Regions from separate parts of the Streptosporangium sp. NPDC087985 genome, predicted to be linked through region 2. Evidence: predicted binding sites of a transcription regulator. Region 2 holds the regulator's gene; each other region holds the start of a gene.
What was found. Region 2 encodes LexA, which represses DNA repair genes until DNA is damaged. Its sites were predicted from a motif close to TCGAACANNTGTTCGA; they were not measured.
Positions count from the first base shown of each region.

Region 1 (4,619 bases), on a different contig from region 2:
GCGTAGCGCTCGTAGCCGCCGGGGAAGACGAACTGGGTGAGCAGGTCCACGAACCCGACGCTGCGGTAGAGGTGCCGGGCCGCGGTGGGCTGGTCGCGGGTGGACAGTACGGCGGTGCGTTCCGGGCGACCGGCGCACATGCCCGTGACCAGCGCCCGGCCGATGCCCTTGCCCTGGTAGTCGGGGTGGACGTGGATCTCGGCGAGCTCCAGGGCGTCGCCGAGCCAGCCGCGCGCGCTGCCCTCGCCGTACAGCTCCGCCATGGCCTGATGGACGACGTCGTGCCACCACTGCCCGGGGACCCCGTGGAAGCCGTAGGCCAGCCCCACCGGCGTCCCGTCCGGGCGCTCGGCGAACAGGCAGGTGAACCCCGGGTGGGTGGCGTGGTTCCCCATGATCGTCTTGCGGCCGGACAGCTGGTCGGAGGGGGGGTTCATCGCCGCGGTGTATATCTCGAGGACCGCGTCCAGCCGGGCGATGAACTCCCCGGGGCCGACCTGTCGCAGTCCGATCATTCCCCGCACCCTAGCAGGGCGGACATCACCCTGACCGGCAGGCCGGCGAAAGGGGTCTGGGTCACGTTCGGTGATCTCGGTAGATCGCCTGGGCGCCCTCTGCCCTCCCCGGACCCGGACGGTGGTCAGCGCTCCACGTCCGCCGGGGTGCCGTCGGTGATGCGGACGAGCTCGGCGAAGGAGGTGGGGAAGACCGTGTGCGGATGGCCCGCGGCGGCCCAGACCACCGCGTGCCTGTCGAGCCAGGTGTCGATCAGCGTCCTGAGCGGGGAGGGGTGACCGATCGGGGCGACACCGCCGATGACCTGGCCGGTGGCGGCACGGACGAAGTCCGGGGTGGCGCGCTTCACCTTCGCCGCGCCGACCCGCTCCGCGATCAGGTCGGTGTCCACCCGGTGGGCGCCGCTGGTGAGCACCAGGAGCGGGGCTCCGTCGGCGTCGAAGACCAGGCTGTTGGCGATGGCACCGATCTCGCAGCCGAGCTGCGCGGCGGCGGTCGCGGCGGTCGGCGTGGCCTCCGAGAACACGACGATCTCGCCGGAGACACCGTGCTCGCCCAGGACGGCGGCGACCTTCTCAACATTGGGATGCAACTTTTCTGGCACATGGTCACTCTAATCAGATTGACCATTGATTACCGCTTCATTACTGATGGCGGAGACGGATGATCCGTGCGCTATGGTCCCTTGATCCGAGCGCGGGTGATATGAGGGGATGATTTGGGTGGGGTTTGAACGGCGGCTCGGAGCGGCCGCGCTCATGACAGCGGGGGCCGTGCTCCTCTCCTCGCTCGGCTCCTCCGGCGCCGCGAACGCCCAGACCGTCACGGTGGCGCCCCCGGCCGTCACGGTGAAGGCCGTCGGCACGACCGTGTTCGCCGCCCCCGGTGAGACGCTCAGTATCGGCGCCAAGGGTGCCGCGGTCGCGGTGCTCCAGACCCGGCTGAAGGAACTCGGTTACGCACCCGGTGGGATCGACGGCCGGTACGGCGGGGCCACCCAGGCCGCGGTCTGGGCTTTCCAGAAGGTCAACGGCATCACGCCGACCAGCACCGTGGCGAGCAGGACGTGGAAGGCTCTGGAGAACCCGGTGGCGCCCCCGGTGCTGGTGCCCCGCGGCAGGCCGACCCGGGTCGAGATGAACCTCACCAAGCAGGTGATGGTCCTCTACGTCGACGGCCGGGTGAAGCTGATCAGCCACACCTCCTCCGGCAGCGGGATCCCGTACTGCGAGACCGCGAACTGGAACGGTAAGGTGCAGCGGTTCTGCGGCGACGCCCGCACGCCGACGGGGGACTACAGGACGACCTGGCGCAGGGACGGCTGGCACAGGTCCTACCTCGGCCAGCTCTACAACCCGATCTTCTTCAACGGCGGCATCGCCTTCCACGGCGCGCTGTCGGTGCCGCTGGCCCCGGCCTCGCACGGCTGCGTCCGACTCCCGATGAACGTGGCGGCGGTGCTTCCCGGCCTGCTGGGCAAGGACGTGCCGGTGCACGTGAGGGGCAGGTTCGTCCGATAGCCGCAGGTGAAGGCCCCGGGAGGTGCTGCCCTCCCGGGGCTTTGCCGTTTCCGGGGAGACCGGACCTCTGTCCGTCGCTTTACTTGACACTACAAGTGATCGAATTTATGTTCGATGTAATGACGTGAGACTCGCGGATCACGTTCAGGGCGGTCGATCATGTCCGCGCCGTCCCAGACGGCCGGGCCGGGTAGAGACGGACGGGGAGAGGGGAAGCTCCTCGTCCGGCCGCCCGGTGAATTTGTCGGTGAGGTCTGCAAGTGTTGACATCGCCGGTGAGAACGCCGGGAGCCGCTCGCGACCTAGGAGGCTGAAGCACATGACCCCTCGGCTCAGCGATTCCGGCGGGCCCCGGTTGTCGTCCACGGTGCGGGCGCACCTGGCCGACGCGCGTGACTGCCTGGAAGAGGCGGCCGCCGCCCGGACCCCCGCCACCCGTTATGTCGCCGCCCATCTGTCGGCGCTCAGGGCCGCCGCCGCCGTGCTGGCCGCGCGGCCACGCCCCATGGACGGCCGCCGGCGCCGGCTGCGCAGCGCCTGGGAGCTGCTGCCCGAGGCCGAGCCGCGGCTCGCCGACTGGGCTCCCTATTTCGAGATGAGCGCGGTCAAGCGGGCCTCGGCCGAGGCGGGGCTGACCCGCGTGGTGTCGGCACGGGACGCCGAGGAGTTGATCTCCGAGGCGGAGCGGTTCGTCGCCACGGTGGAGAGGCTGCTGGGCGTGCCCACTCAGCCCCTGCCCGGCCGTGTCCCCCTCGCCGGTTAGACCTGGTCCGCCTGCGTGTCCGGCCGGCCGTCGCCCCCGCGGCTCAGGCCGCCGAGGAGGCCGCCGGACGGGCCGCGCGGTGGCGTAGCAGGAGCATGGCGGCGTCGTCGCCCAGCGGGCGGCCCACGTGCCGTAGCAGGTCGGCACGGAGCGCGTCGAGGGAGAGCTGAGGATCGGTGCCGTTCAACAGGTGCGCCCTGGCGGGAAGGGGATAGAACTCCCCGCCGCCGTTGCGCGCCTCGATGACTCCGTCGGTGTAGAAGAGAACCTGGTCGCCCGGCTCGAAGGGGATCTGGTGCGGTATGGGTTCGCTGGCCTTCAGCGAACCCATACCCAGGGGGAGCGCCTCATCCGGGGGATCGGCGAACCAGTGCTCGGAGTCGGAGCTCAGCACCATGGGTGACGGATGGCCGCAGTTGATCACGGTGATGGAGGCCCCGCCGGTGATCTCGGCCAGGATCGCGGTGACGAACTGCTCGCCGGACAGCTCCCGGGTCAGGGCGTTCTCCAGCCGGGCCACCACCCCCTGGAGCTTGGCCTCGTCGTGGGCCGCCTCTCGGAAGGCGCCGAGCACCACCGCGGCGGTCTCCACGGCCTCCAGACCTTTGCCCTGGACATCTCCCACGATGATCCGGACCCCGTGCGGGGTGGTGACGACCTCGTACAGGTCGCCGCCGATCCTGGCCTCCGCGGTGGCCGAGGTGTAGGAGACGGCGACCCCGATCCCCGGTCCCGCCCGGCGCGGCACCGGCCGCAGCAGCACGCGCTGGGCGGCCTCGGCCACCGAGCGGACGTCGGCGAGCTGACGCTCGTGGCGGAGCCGTCCGGCGCTGGCCAGCACGCTGGCCACCGTGACGCCGAGGATGGCGAGCATGGTGATGTTGGTGCGGGGTGTCCAGAGAATGTCGTTGTAGAGGCCGAGTGCGACGCACAGCGCCAGGGCGATCACGCCGATCACCGTGGTCCTGGCCAGGCCGCAGGCCACACTGGCGAAGGCCGGCCCCAGGGCGAGCAGGGGCAGGAGGCCGGACGTCGTGCCGGAGCCGAAGTCGATCAGGGCCGCCACGGCCATGACGATGAAGGGCAGGAGCTTCAGGATGTCCTGGGTCCTGCTGCCTCCGACGGAGGTCAGCAGCCGCAGGAAGGCACGGGTCTTGGTCGATCCCAGCAGTGCCATGAAGGCGTCGAGACGGTTTTTCGGACGCGTCTGAGAGTGATCATGCCGATCCTCTCCCCCTGCCATGTCCACCACATCTCGTTAAATGCCATGTTTGCCTTTTCCTACCACAGGGATCGCCCCCGTGGCGGGATGCGGGCGATGTTCTGACGAGATGGCGAGATTAACCGGATTCACCGGTCGTGGGCGCGTCAGCCCTCGGCGTGCCCACGACCGGACAGGTCGTCAGAAGGCGTCGACGGCGCGACGCGCCTCGGGGTCCAGGACACCCCAGCCGATGAGCTCCTCGGTGAGTTCGGTAGGGGACTTGTCGTAGATCACGGCAAGGGAGCGCAGGTCCTCCTGACGGATGGACAGCACCTTGCCGTTGTAGTCACCACGCTGGCTCTGGATTGTGGCGGCATAGCGGGCGAGGGCGCCCGCCTTCTCCTTGGGGAGCTGGGCAAGACGCTCAAGGTCGATCACAAGCTTCGGTGTCGGGCCGAGCGGGCTCGGGGCAGCGCCACCTGGCAACAACTCCGAGACCGGGACTCCGTAGAAGTCGGCCAGCTCGGCAAGCTTCTGCACCGTTACGGCGCGGTCACCGCGCTCGTAGGAGCCGACGACAACCGCCTTCCAGCGTCCACGGGACTTCTCTTCGACT
Region 1 covers NZ_JBIUTQ010000002.1:325,736-330,354, forward strand. Annotated here, with positions in the region: gene ACIN94_RS06690 (GNAT family N-acetyltransferase) at 1-515, opposite strand, end outside; gene ACIN94_RS06695 (YbaK/EbsC family protein) at 641-1,120, opposite strand; gene ACIN94_RS06700 (peptidoglycan-binding protein) at 1,230-2,036, shown strand; gene ACIN94_RS06705 (SAV_6107 family HEPN domain-containing protein) at 2,356-2,799, shown strand; gene ACIN94_RS06710 (PP2C family protein-serine/threonine phosphatase) at 2,843-3,976, opposite strand; gene ACIN94_RS06715 (transcriptional regulator) at 4,202-4,619, opposite strand, start outside.
Region 1: the regulator LexA is predicted to act here: its motif matches at 2,136-2,151, upstream of ACIN94_RS06705 (SAV_6107 family HEPN domain-containing protein).

Region 2 (4,619 bases):
CGGACCATCGATGAGGTCACCAAGCTGGTCGACTCCCACCGGTTCAACGTGGCGGTGGCCCGCATGATGGAGCTGACCAGCGCGGCCCGCAAGGCCATCGACTCCGGTCCCGGCGCCGCCGACCCGGCCGTCCGTGAGGCCGCCGAGACCCTGGCCGTCATGCTGTCCCTGGTCGCGCCGTACGCTGCGGAGGAGGGCTGGGAGCGGCTGGGCCACCCCGCCTCGGTCGCCACGGCCGGATGGCCGGTGGCCGAGCCGGCCCTGCTGGTCCAGGACTCCGTCACCTGCGTCGTCCAGGTCGCGGGCAAGGTCCGCGACCGGCTGGAGGTCTCTCCGGAGATCTCTGAAACCGACCTGGAGGCTCTGGCGCTGGCCTCGGACAAGGTCCAGGCACTCCTGTCCGGCACTCCTCGCAAGGTCGTCGTCCGCGCGCCCAAGCTGGTCAACATCGTCCCGTAGTGACTTCGGGGCGCCCGTGCGGCGGGCGCCCCGAGCCCGGGTCACCGCGACGTGTCGGCTCGGATCCCTCAGGCCGTTGATCCGCGCTTCCCACACCGCTTAAAAGCTCTGTCCCTTTTCGGACCTTCTCCGCGTGGCCGGTGGCCGGAGAAGGAAGACAACGGCTGACAGGGGGATGAGGCATGCGGGTGTCAGTGCTCGGGATGGGCAGCATGGGCCGGGCGATGGCCCTGCGACTGCTCGAACGCGGTCATGTGGTCAGGGTCTGGAACCGGACGCCCGGTAAGGCATCCGAGGTGATCGACGCGGGCGCCGTCGAGGCGCCCTCACCGGCCGAGGCCGCACGGGATGCCGACGCGGTGCTGATGTCGCTCGCCGATGATCAAGCGGTCCGTGACGTCGCGGCCCGACTGAGTGATCTCGGCTCCGATCCCGGTGGTCCGGTCGTGGCAGACATGAGCACCGTCTCTCCGGACACGTCCCGCGCGCTGGTGGGGCTGGTGCCGGGGGGCCGGTCCGTGGCCGCACCCGTTCTCGGGGGGCCGCAGGCCGTCCTCAGCGGACAGGCCACAGGCCTGCTGGGCGGTGAACGCGGCCTCGTGGACCGGCTGGAGCCTGTCTGGTCGGATCTTTTCACCGTCCACCGCTACTGCGGGGACGATCCCGGGAACGCCCTGACCTTCAAGCTCCTGAACAACTACCTGCTGATGGCGGGTGTCGCCGTCGTCGCCGAGGTAGTGGCCACGGGCCAGGCGGCAGGGCTCGACGAGGCGGTGCTGAGGGATCTGCTCTTTCAGTGGCCGACCGTCGCGCCTGGTCTGCACAACCGGCTCGACGACATTCTCCATGGTGACCATCGCGGATGGTTCGCGACGCGGCTCGGTGCCAAGGACGTGCGGCTCACTGCCGAGGTCGCGGAGTCGAAGGGGCTTGAGCTGCCGATCGCCCGGCTGATCGAGCAGCGTTACGAGGAAGCCGCCGAGCACGGCTGGAACGACTCTGACGTAACCGCGGTTGTGGAACTGCTCCGCGGGCAGCGCGGTTGAAGGTCGCCACCGTGGAAGCGGTCGGCCGAGGGCGGACCGCAGATCGGGCCCAGCCGAGGGCGGAGGCTCAGCCGTACGGTATCGAGGCGGCCAATGGCTGTGGCGGCACCCCACAGAAGTCGCGCAGAAAAGGAGAGGCCCCCGGGTCCGCAGGGACGCTCTCCTCCGCTGTGCCGTCTCAGAGCTTGCGCAGGACCGCCACGACCTTGCCCAGGACGGTGGCCTCGTCGCCGGGGATCGGGTCGTAGTTCGGGTTGTGCGGGACGAGCCAGACGTGGCCGTCCTTGCGCTTGAAGGTCTTGACCGTGGCCTCGCCGTCGATCATCGCGGCGACCACGTCACCGTTGTCCGCGACGGGCTGCTGGCGGACCACCACCCAGTCGCCGTTGGCGATGGCGGCCTCGATCATCGAGTCGCCGGTCACCTGGAGCAGGAAGAGCGTGCCCTCGCCGACAAGTTGCCTGGGTAGGGCGAAGACGTCCTCGACGCTCTCCTCGGCGAGGATCGGGCCGCCGGCGGCGATCCGGCCGACGAGCGGCACATAGGCCGCGGTCGGGCGGCTGACCGGGGTCTCGTCCTCGCCCGTGGAAGGATCCATCCACAGCGCCGGCTCTCCGGGAAGACGCACCTCGAGTGCGCGAGGGCGGTGTGGATCGCGGCGCAGGTATCCCTTGCGCTGCAACGCCGTCAACTGGTGCGACACGCTTGAGGTGCTGGTGAGCTGCACCGCCTCGCCGATCTCCCGCATGGAGGGCGGGTAGCCGCGCTGCTGCACCGAGTCACGGATCACCTCAAGGATCTTCCGCTGCCTGGGGGTGAGGCCAAGGGAGTCGCGCCTGCGCACCGCCAGGTCACTGACGGCCGAACCGTTCTTGTCGTGTTCGCTCATACGATCTCCTCGCCTCCCGGTCTGTATTTCTCGCGTCGCACACGGCGACCGTACCCCTGTTGAAGATCATATTCAAACAATTGTTCGAGTCGTTCTCGAAATCAGTCAGTGACGCGGTGTACGACATCGTACGGGAGTTCGATCGACACCGTGTTCGATTCGCCGATCTTTCTTCGATACGTGTTCGGGCAGGTCGAAGACATGAGGGGTGCCGTGAAAACGGGGCGAGGCGGCGGGAGGGGTCGGGTGGGCGCCCGTCCGACCGGCAGGAACCGGCGGGGAACCTCCGATATCCTGGTCCGCCGGGCCGGCTCGCCGGACGGGGGGCTCGCCCCCGACGGGCAGCCGGATCATGAATCTCTGCGGTCTGTCCGGCTCTGTGATCCGGCCGGGGACCCGGCTCTTTCTCCCGGCGGGTCCGCCTCCTGGATAGGTCTCCGGAGGGGTGACACGCCCGGCTCGGATGAATGTGATGGGCTGATCAGCGACTTCGCCTGACGGGGCCTTCCCAACTTGCGTTCATGGGCCGACCCTCCTACCGTTGGACCACAACATCTAGTGGCATCACCGGCGCACTTCACCATAAATTGTGTTTCCATTACCGCTTCTCGACTATCGAGAGGCGCGCGCGAGCATCTCGTCATGGACGCTGTGGGAGTGGGCGAAAGAGTGGGCCGCTTGCCGGGTCAAGGAGGCGACACGCGTGCACTGTCCGTTCTGTCGGCACCCTGACACCCGGGTCATCGACAGCCGGTCCACCGAGGATGGCGGGGCCATCCGCCGCAGGCGCACGTGCCCGGAGTGCGGGCGCAGGTTCACCACGCAGGAGACCGTGCTGCTCATGGTCAGCAAGCGCAGCGGGGTGACCGAGCCTTTCTTCAGGGAAAAGGTGATCGCGGGCGTCCGGCGGGCATGCCAGGGACGCCCGGTCAGTGAAGACTCGCTGGCCCAGCTGGGCCAGCGAGTGGAGGAAGGCATCCGGGCGACCGGGTCGGCGGAGATCGCGGCCCATGAGGTCGGGCTGGCGATCCTGGGGCCGCTCCGCGAACTGGACGAGGTGGCCTATCTGCGGTTCGCCTCGGTCTACCGAGGCTTCGAGACTCTGGCGGATTTCGAAACCGAGATCAAGCAGCTGCGGACGGATCGTTCCGTCAAGCAGGACTGAACATACCCCGGGCGCCGGGGGACAGGGCGGCGCGTTGATGTGGTCCGACTCGAGGGCTCAGCGGAGCCCCGGAAGGGGGAAGTCATGACGGAGACGGTCGGTGGCGCAGCCGCGCGTGGGGGCAAGCGGTTGCGCAGGGGTTTGAAGATGAAGCGGATCTTCACTACCCCCGGAGTGCATCCCTATGACGAGGTGCGCTGGGAGCGCCGCGACGTCGTGATGACCAACTGGCGGGACGGCTCGATCAACTTCGAGCAGCGGGACGTGGAGTTTCCCGTCTCCTGGTCGGTCAACGCCGCCAACATCGTGACCACCAAATACTTCCGTGGCGCGGTCGGCACCCCGCAGCGCGAGTGGAGCCTGAAGCAGCTCGTCGACCGGGTGGTGGGCGTCTACACCAGGACCGCGGTCGAGCAGGGCTACTTCGCCGGCGACGAGGACGCCGAGATCTTCGACCACGAGCTCAAACACGCCCTGGTCAACCAGATCTTCAGCTTCAACTCGCCGGTCTGGTTCAACGTGGGAACCGCTTCGCCGCAGCAGGTCAGCGCCTGTTTCATCCTGGCCGTCGACGACCAGATGGAATCCATCCTCGACTGGTACAAGGAAGAGGGTGTGATCTTCAAGGGCGGCTCGGGGTCCGGCGTCAACCTCTCCCGGATCCGCTCGTCGAAGGAACTGCTCTCCAGCGGCGGCACGGCCAGCGGCCCGGTCTCCTTCATGCGTGGCGCGGACGCCTCCGCGGGCACCATCAAGTCCGGCGGCGCCACCCGCCGCGCGGCCAAGATGGTCGTCCTGGACGTGGACCACCCCGACATCGAGGAGTTCATCGAGACCAAGGCGCGTGAGGAGGACAAGGTCCGCGCGCTGCGCGACGCCGGGTTCGACATGGACCTGGGCGGCAAGGACATCGTCTCCGTCCAGTACCAGAACGCCAACAACTCCGTACGCGTCTCCGACGAGTTCATGCGCGCGGTGGAGAAGGGCGAGGAGTTCGGCCTGCGTGCCCGGCTCACCGGCGAGGTCATCGAGAAGGTCGACGCCAGGGGCCTGTTCCGTA
Region 2 covers NZ_JBIUTQ010000015.1:76,561-81,179, reverse strand. Annotated here, with positions in the region: gene leuS (leucine--tRNA ligase) at 1-459, shown strand, start outside; gene ACIN94_RS24075 (NAD(P)-dependent oxidoreductase) at 642-1,505, shown strand; gene lexA (transcriptional repressor LexA) at 1,684-2,394, opposite strand; gene nrdR (transcriptional regulator NrdR) at 3,098-3,559, shown strand; gene ACIN94_RS24060 (vitamin B12-dependent ribonucleotide reductase) at 3,644-4,619, shown strand, end outside.

Region 3 (4,619 bases), on a different contig from region 2:
GAGGGGTCACACACACGGCACGGAATGTCCAAGCGCTGGCGCCACCAGGACAGATATCAACTCAGGTCCGCCATCGGGCCGGCTGTTTCCGCCGACACACCGGTTGCCCACATCCGTCAAGCTTGCTCGTCCGTAATTCACCGTTATGACAATCCGCACTGCGGAGTAACTCCTCACTGCAGTCGAGATTAGGCGTCAAAGAGGTAACAAGCAAGCAAAGAAGCATTAGGGACTTGCTAAACCTGAGGGGATGATTTTTCTCCGTTCATCCCCGGTTAAGCAAGGGGAATCGTCGAATTTCCGGCCTCCCCGGGACGTGACAGCCCCGGCTACCGCGGCGGAACGCCATCCGTCAGGTGCTCCGCACGCTTACCGTCCCGACGTGCTTTTATCCGTCATAGAGGTAATCGGACTCCGCCGAAAACGTAGGATCTTCCGCCTCTTCGCTCTCAAGCGCCTCGCGGACCACGCGAAAGGCCAGGCCGGGACCGTATCCCTTCCGGGCGAGCATGCCGGCCAGCCTCCGCGTCCTGGCCGCCGGCTCCAGACCGCGGGTCGACGAAAGCTTGCGCGCCACGAGCCTTCTGGCCGTCTCCACCTCCTGGTCGGAGTCGAGCTGCCCCACCGCCTCCTTGACGGTATCCTCGTCCACCCCGCGGTGACGCAGCTCCGAGGCGAGTGCCCTGCGGGCGAGACCTCGCCCGGCATGGCGCGAACTCACCCATGCCGCAGCGAACGCCTCGTCGTCGATGAGCCCGACCTCGGAGAACCGCTCGAGCACGGCCTCGGCCGCCTCCTCGGGCACCTCACGCTTACGCAGCGCCTCGGCGAGCTGGGCACGGGTGCGCGGCGCCATGGTCAGCAACCGCAGGCAGATCGCGCGCGCGACGGCCTGGGGATCCGCGGCCGGTCCTTGGCCTGCCGGAGAACCCTCGACCGGCCCGTCGGGCAGGACTTCCGCGGAGGAGCCCCGGGACCGCTTCTCCGGCACGTCCGCCCAGGCCCCCCAGTCCCGCGGTCCGGCCACGTCAGCCGGACCGGAGTCAGGTCCCGTCGTCATCGGTCAACCCGGTTCAGACGTCACCCGGCTTGGGGGTGGCCGCCTTGGAGCCGCGACCGGACGCGGCGGAAGCCGGTGCGGAAACGGGAGCCGCGGGCGGCGGAGTGGCCGGGCTGTCGAGGCGCGGGCCGATGCCGAGCTTCTCCTTGATCTTCTTCTCGATCTCGTTGGCCATGTCGGGGTGGTTCTTCAGGAAGTTACGGGCGTTCTCCTTGCCCTGCCCGAGCTGGTCGCCCTCGTAGGTGTACCAGGCGCCGGACTTGCGGACGAAGCCGTGCTCGACGCCCATGTCGATCAGGCCGCCCTCGCGGGAGATGCCGACACCGTAGAGGATGTCGAAGTCGGCCACGCGGAAGGGCGGGGCCATCTTGTTCTTGACGACCTTCACCCGGGTGCGGTTGCCGACCGCCTCGGTGCCGTCCTTCAGCGTCTCGATGCGGCGGATGTCGAGACGGACCGAGGCGTAGAACTTCAGCGCCTTTCCACCGGTCGTGGTCTCGGGCGAGCCGAACATGACGCCGATCTTCTCACGGAGCTGGTTGATGAAGATCGCGGTGGTGCCGGTGTTGTTGAGCGCGCCGGCGACCTTGCGCAGTGCCTGGGACATCAGACGGGCCTGGAGGCCGACGTGGCTGTCGCCCATCTCGCCCTCGATCTCGGCCTTGGGCACCAGTGCCGCGACCGAGTCGATGACCAGCAGGTCGACGGCGCCCGACCGGATCAGCATGTCGGCGATCTCCAGCGCCTGCTCGCCGGTGTCGGGCTGGGAGACGAGGAGCGCGTCGGTGTCGACGCCCAGTTTCTTGGCGTATTCCGGGTCGAGGGCGTGCTCGGCGTCGATGAACGCCGCGATGCCGCCGCCTCGCTGGGCGTTGGCCACCGCGTGCAGGGCGACGGTGGTCTTGCCCGAGGACTCGGGGCCGTAGACCTCGATGATGCGTCCACGCGGGAACCCGCCGATGCCGAGAGCCACGTCGAGCGCGATGGAACTGGTCGGGATCACTTCGATGGGCGCGCGGGTCTCGTCGCCGAGGCGCATGACAGAGCCCTTGCCGAACTGACGCTCGATCTGAGCGAGCGCGGTCTCAAGCGCCTTCTCGCGGTCGTTAGCCGCCATGGGTGCCCCCTGAAGGGTCGCGGGTTGAATCGGTTGCCAGAAAGCTACGGGGTGCCACCGACATTTTCTGAAGAGCCCGCCACGAGTGACGGCGTGTCCAATATAGCCGAACGACTGTTCGATCGTCGCTCAACTTCATCGCGCGTTCCCTGGACGGCGCAGGCCGCAGGAGACGGTGGACCCCATCCCGGAGGAGACATTCCCGGACATTCCGCGAGACGTGTTGTCAACGGGCTGACCTGGGATGATTCTGAAGGCAAACGGATCCCGAGGTGCCCGATGTGACCGCCCCGTTCGCCCGGCAACGCCTGGCCCATCTTGAGTCCCTGGCCGCCGAACTGTCCGGCCGGGGGCTGGCGAGCCGCATGCTCGGGGCCGATGCCCCGGTGCTCTGGGTGTGGCATCCGCGTAGCCGGAAACAGATCATCGTCTTCGCCTGCCCGGCCGGAGAAGGCTGGCTCTTCCTGTGGTCGCCGGACGGCCAGGAGCGCGCCGAGGACCCCGGCCAGGTGGCCGACCTGCTCAGGAAACTGCTGGACGGCGCTCCCCGTTGAATGAAGCCGGACCGCCGGTGGGCCCGGTCACACCGGAGACGCGGGAACTCGTCCCTTCACCTCGGCGCCTCAGCGCAGCCGGGCGGGGACGTCGGACACCCCGCACACAGCCCGCCAGACGTCTTTGGCTGCGATGCCGTCGGCCAGCGCCTGGTTCACGGTCCGGCCGCCCAACTCGGCGATGTTGTAGTCGCGGGCCCACGACTCCGCGTACGGGTCGCCGAAGTGCAGTCTCATCCGGTTCCAGAACTCCGACAGGCGCATCCTCCAAGTGTGACCCCTCCCCGGCGTGCTCGCGACCGAGGTCGAAGGTGCGACCACCGGGATTTTCCCCTACCTGTACGGCCTCCGTCCGCTGCCGGATTCTGTCGGTGGAGCCATGCACTATGGAACGGTGACCGGATCAGCGCTCGACCAGTTCAGCCCTGTGACCAGGGAGTGGTTCGCCGGAGCCTTCGCCTCGCCCACCGCCGCCCAGGAGGGGGCGTGGGCGTCGATCGCCCGGGGGGACAACACCCTCGTGGTCGCACCCACCGGATCCGGCAAGACGCTGGCCGCGTTCCTCTGGTCGCTCGACCGGCTGGCCGCCGAGCACGCGACCACGGTCGGCGGGCCGGGCGGAGACACCGTGAGCACCAGGCGAGGCCGGGAGCGCACGGGTGAGGGCGACGGAGGCGCCGGCCGGTGCCGGGTGCTCTACGTGTCACCGCTCAAGGCCCTGGCGGTGGATGTCGAACGCAACCTCCGGGCCCCGCTGGCGGGAATGCGGCAGACCGCGCGACGACTCGGGCTCGCGGTGCCGGAGATCTCGGTGGCGATCCGTTCGGGTGACACCCCGGCGCAGGAGCGGCGCCGTTTCGCGGCCAGGCCGGCGGACATCCTCATCACCACCCCGGAGTCGCTGTTCCTGCTGCTGACCAGTCAGGCCCGCGAGGCGTTGCGGGGGGTGGAGACGGTCATCGTCGACGAGGTGCACGCGGTGGCCGCCACCAAGCGCGGCGCCCACCTGGCCCTCAGCCTGGAGCGGCTCGACGCCCTGCTCCCCGAGCCCGCGCAGCGCATCGGCCTGTCGGCGACGGTCCGGCCGGTGGGCGAGGTGGCCGCCTTCCTCGGCGGCGCCCGCCCGGCTGCGCTGGTCCAGCCGCCCTCCGAGAAGGTGATCGAGGTCGAGGTGGTCGTCCCGATCGAGGACATGACCGAGCTCGACGGCGCCCCGCGCCCATCCCGGCCCGACGACGACCAGTGGCTGATCGAGCCCCCGGTCCGGCGGTCCATCTGGCCGCATGTGGAGGAGCGGCTGCTCGACCTGATCGGGGCCCACAGCTCGACGATCGTGTTCGCCAACTCCCGGCGGCTGGCCGAGCGGCTGTGCACCCGTCTCAACGAGCTGGCCTGGGAGCGGAGGACCGGCGGCGCGGAGATGGCGGAGATGACGGAGATGACGGAGCCCGCGCACTGGGCGGAGGGGTTCCCCGCTCCCCCCGCCTCCCTGTCCACGCCGGCGGCGATGATGGCGCAGGCCGGGGCCGCCCAGGGGGCGGTCCCGGAGATCGTGCGGGCCCACCACGGATCGGTGTCGAAGGAGGAGCGCTCCCAGATCGAGGAGGCGCTCAAGTCCGGGCGGCTGCCGGCGGTCGTCGCGACCTCCAGCCTGGAGCTCGGCATCGACATGGGCTCGGTGGACCTGGTCGCCTGTGTGGAGTCACCGCCGAGCGTGGCCGGTGGCCTGCAGCGGATCGGCCGGGCCGGGCACCAGGTGGGCGCCGTCTCGCGGGGCGTGATCTTCCCCAAATACCGGGGTGACCTGGTCCAGACGGCCGTGGTGGCCGAGCGGATGAGAAGCGGGGAGATCGAGGAGCTCCGCTACCCGCGCAACCCCCTCGACGTG
Region 3 covers NZ_JBIUTQ010000006.1:123,356-127,974, reverse strand. Annotated here, with positions in the region: gene recX (recombination regulator RecX) at 389-1,060, opposite strand; gene recA (recombinase RecA) at 1,074-2,177, opposite strand; gene ACIN94_RS15285 (hypothetical protein) at 2,459-2,731, shown strand; gene ACIN94_RS15280 (DUF3046 domain-containing protein) at 2,801-2,995, opposite strand; gene ACIN94_RS15275 (ATP-dependent helicase) at 3,111-4,619, shown strand, end outside.
Region 3: the regulator LexA is predicted to act here: its motif matches at 2,284-2,299, upstream of recA (recombinase RecA).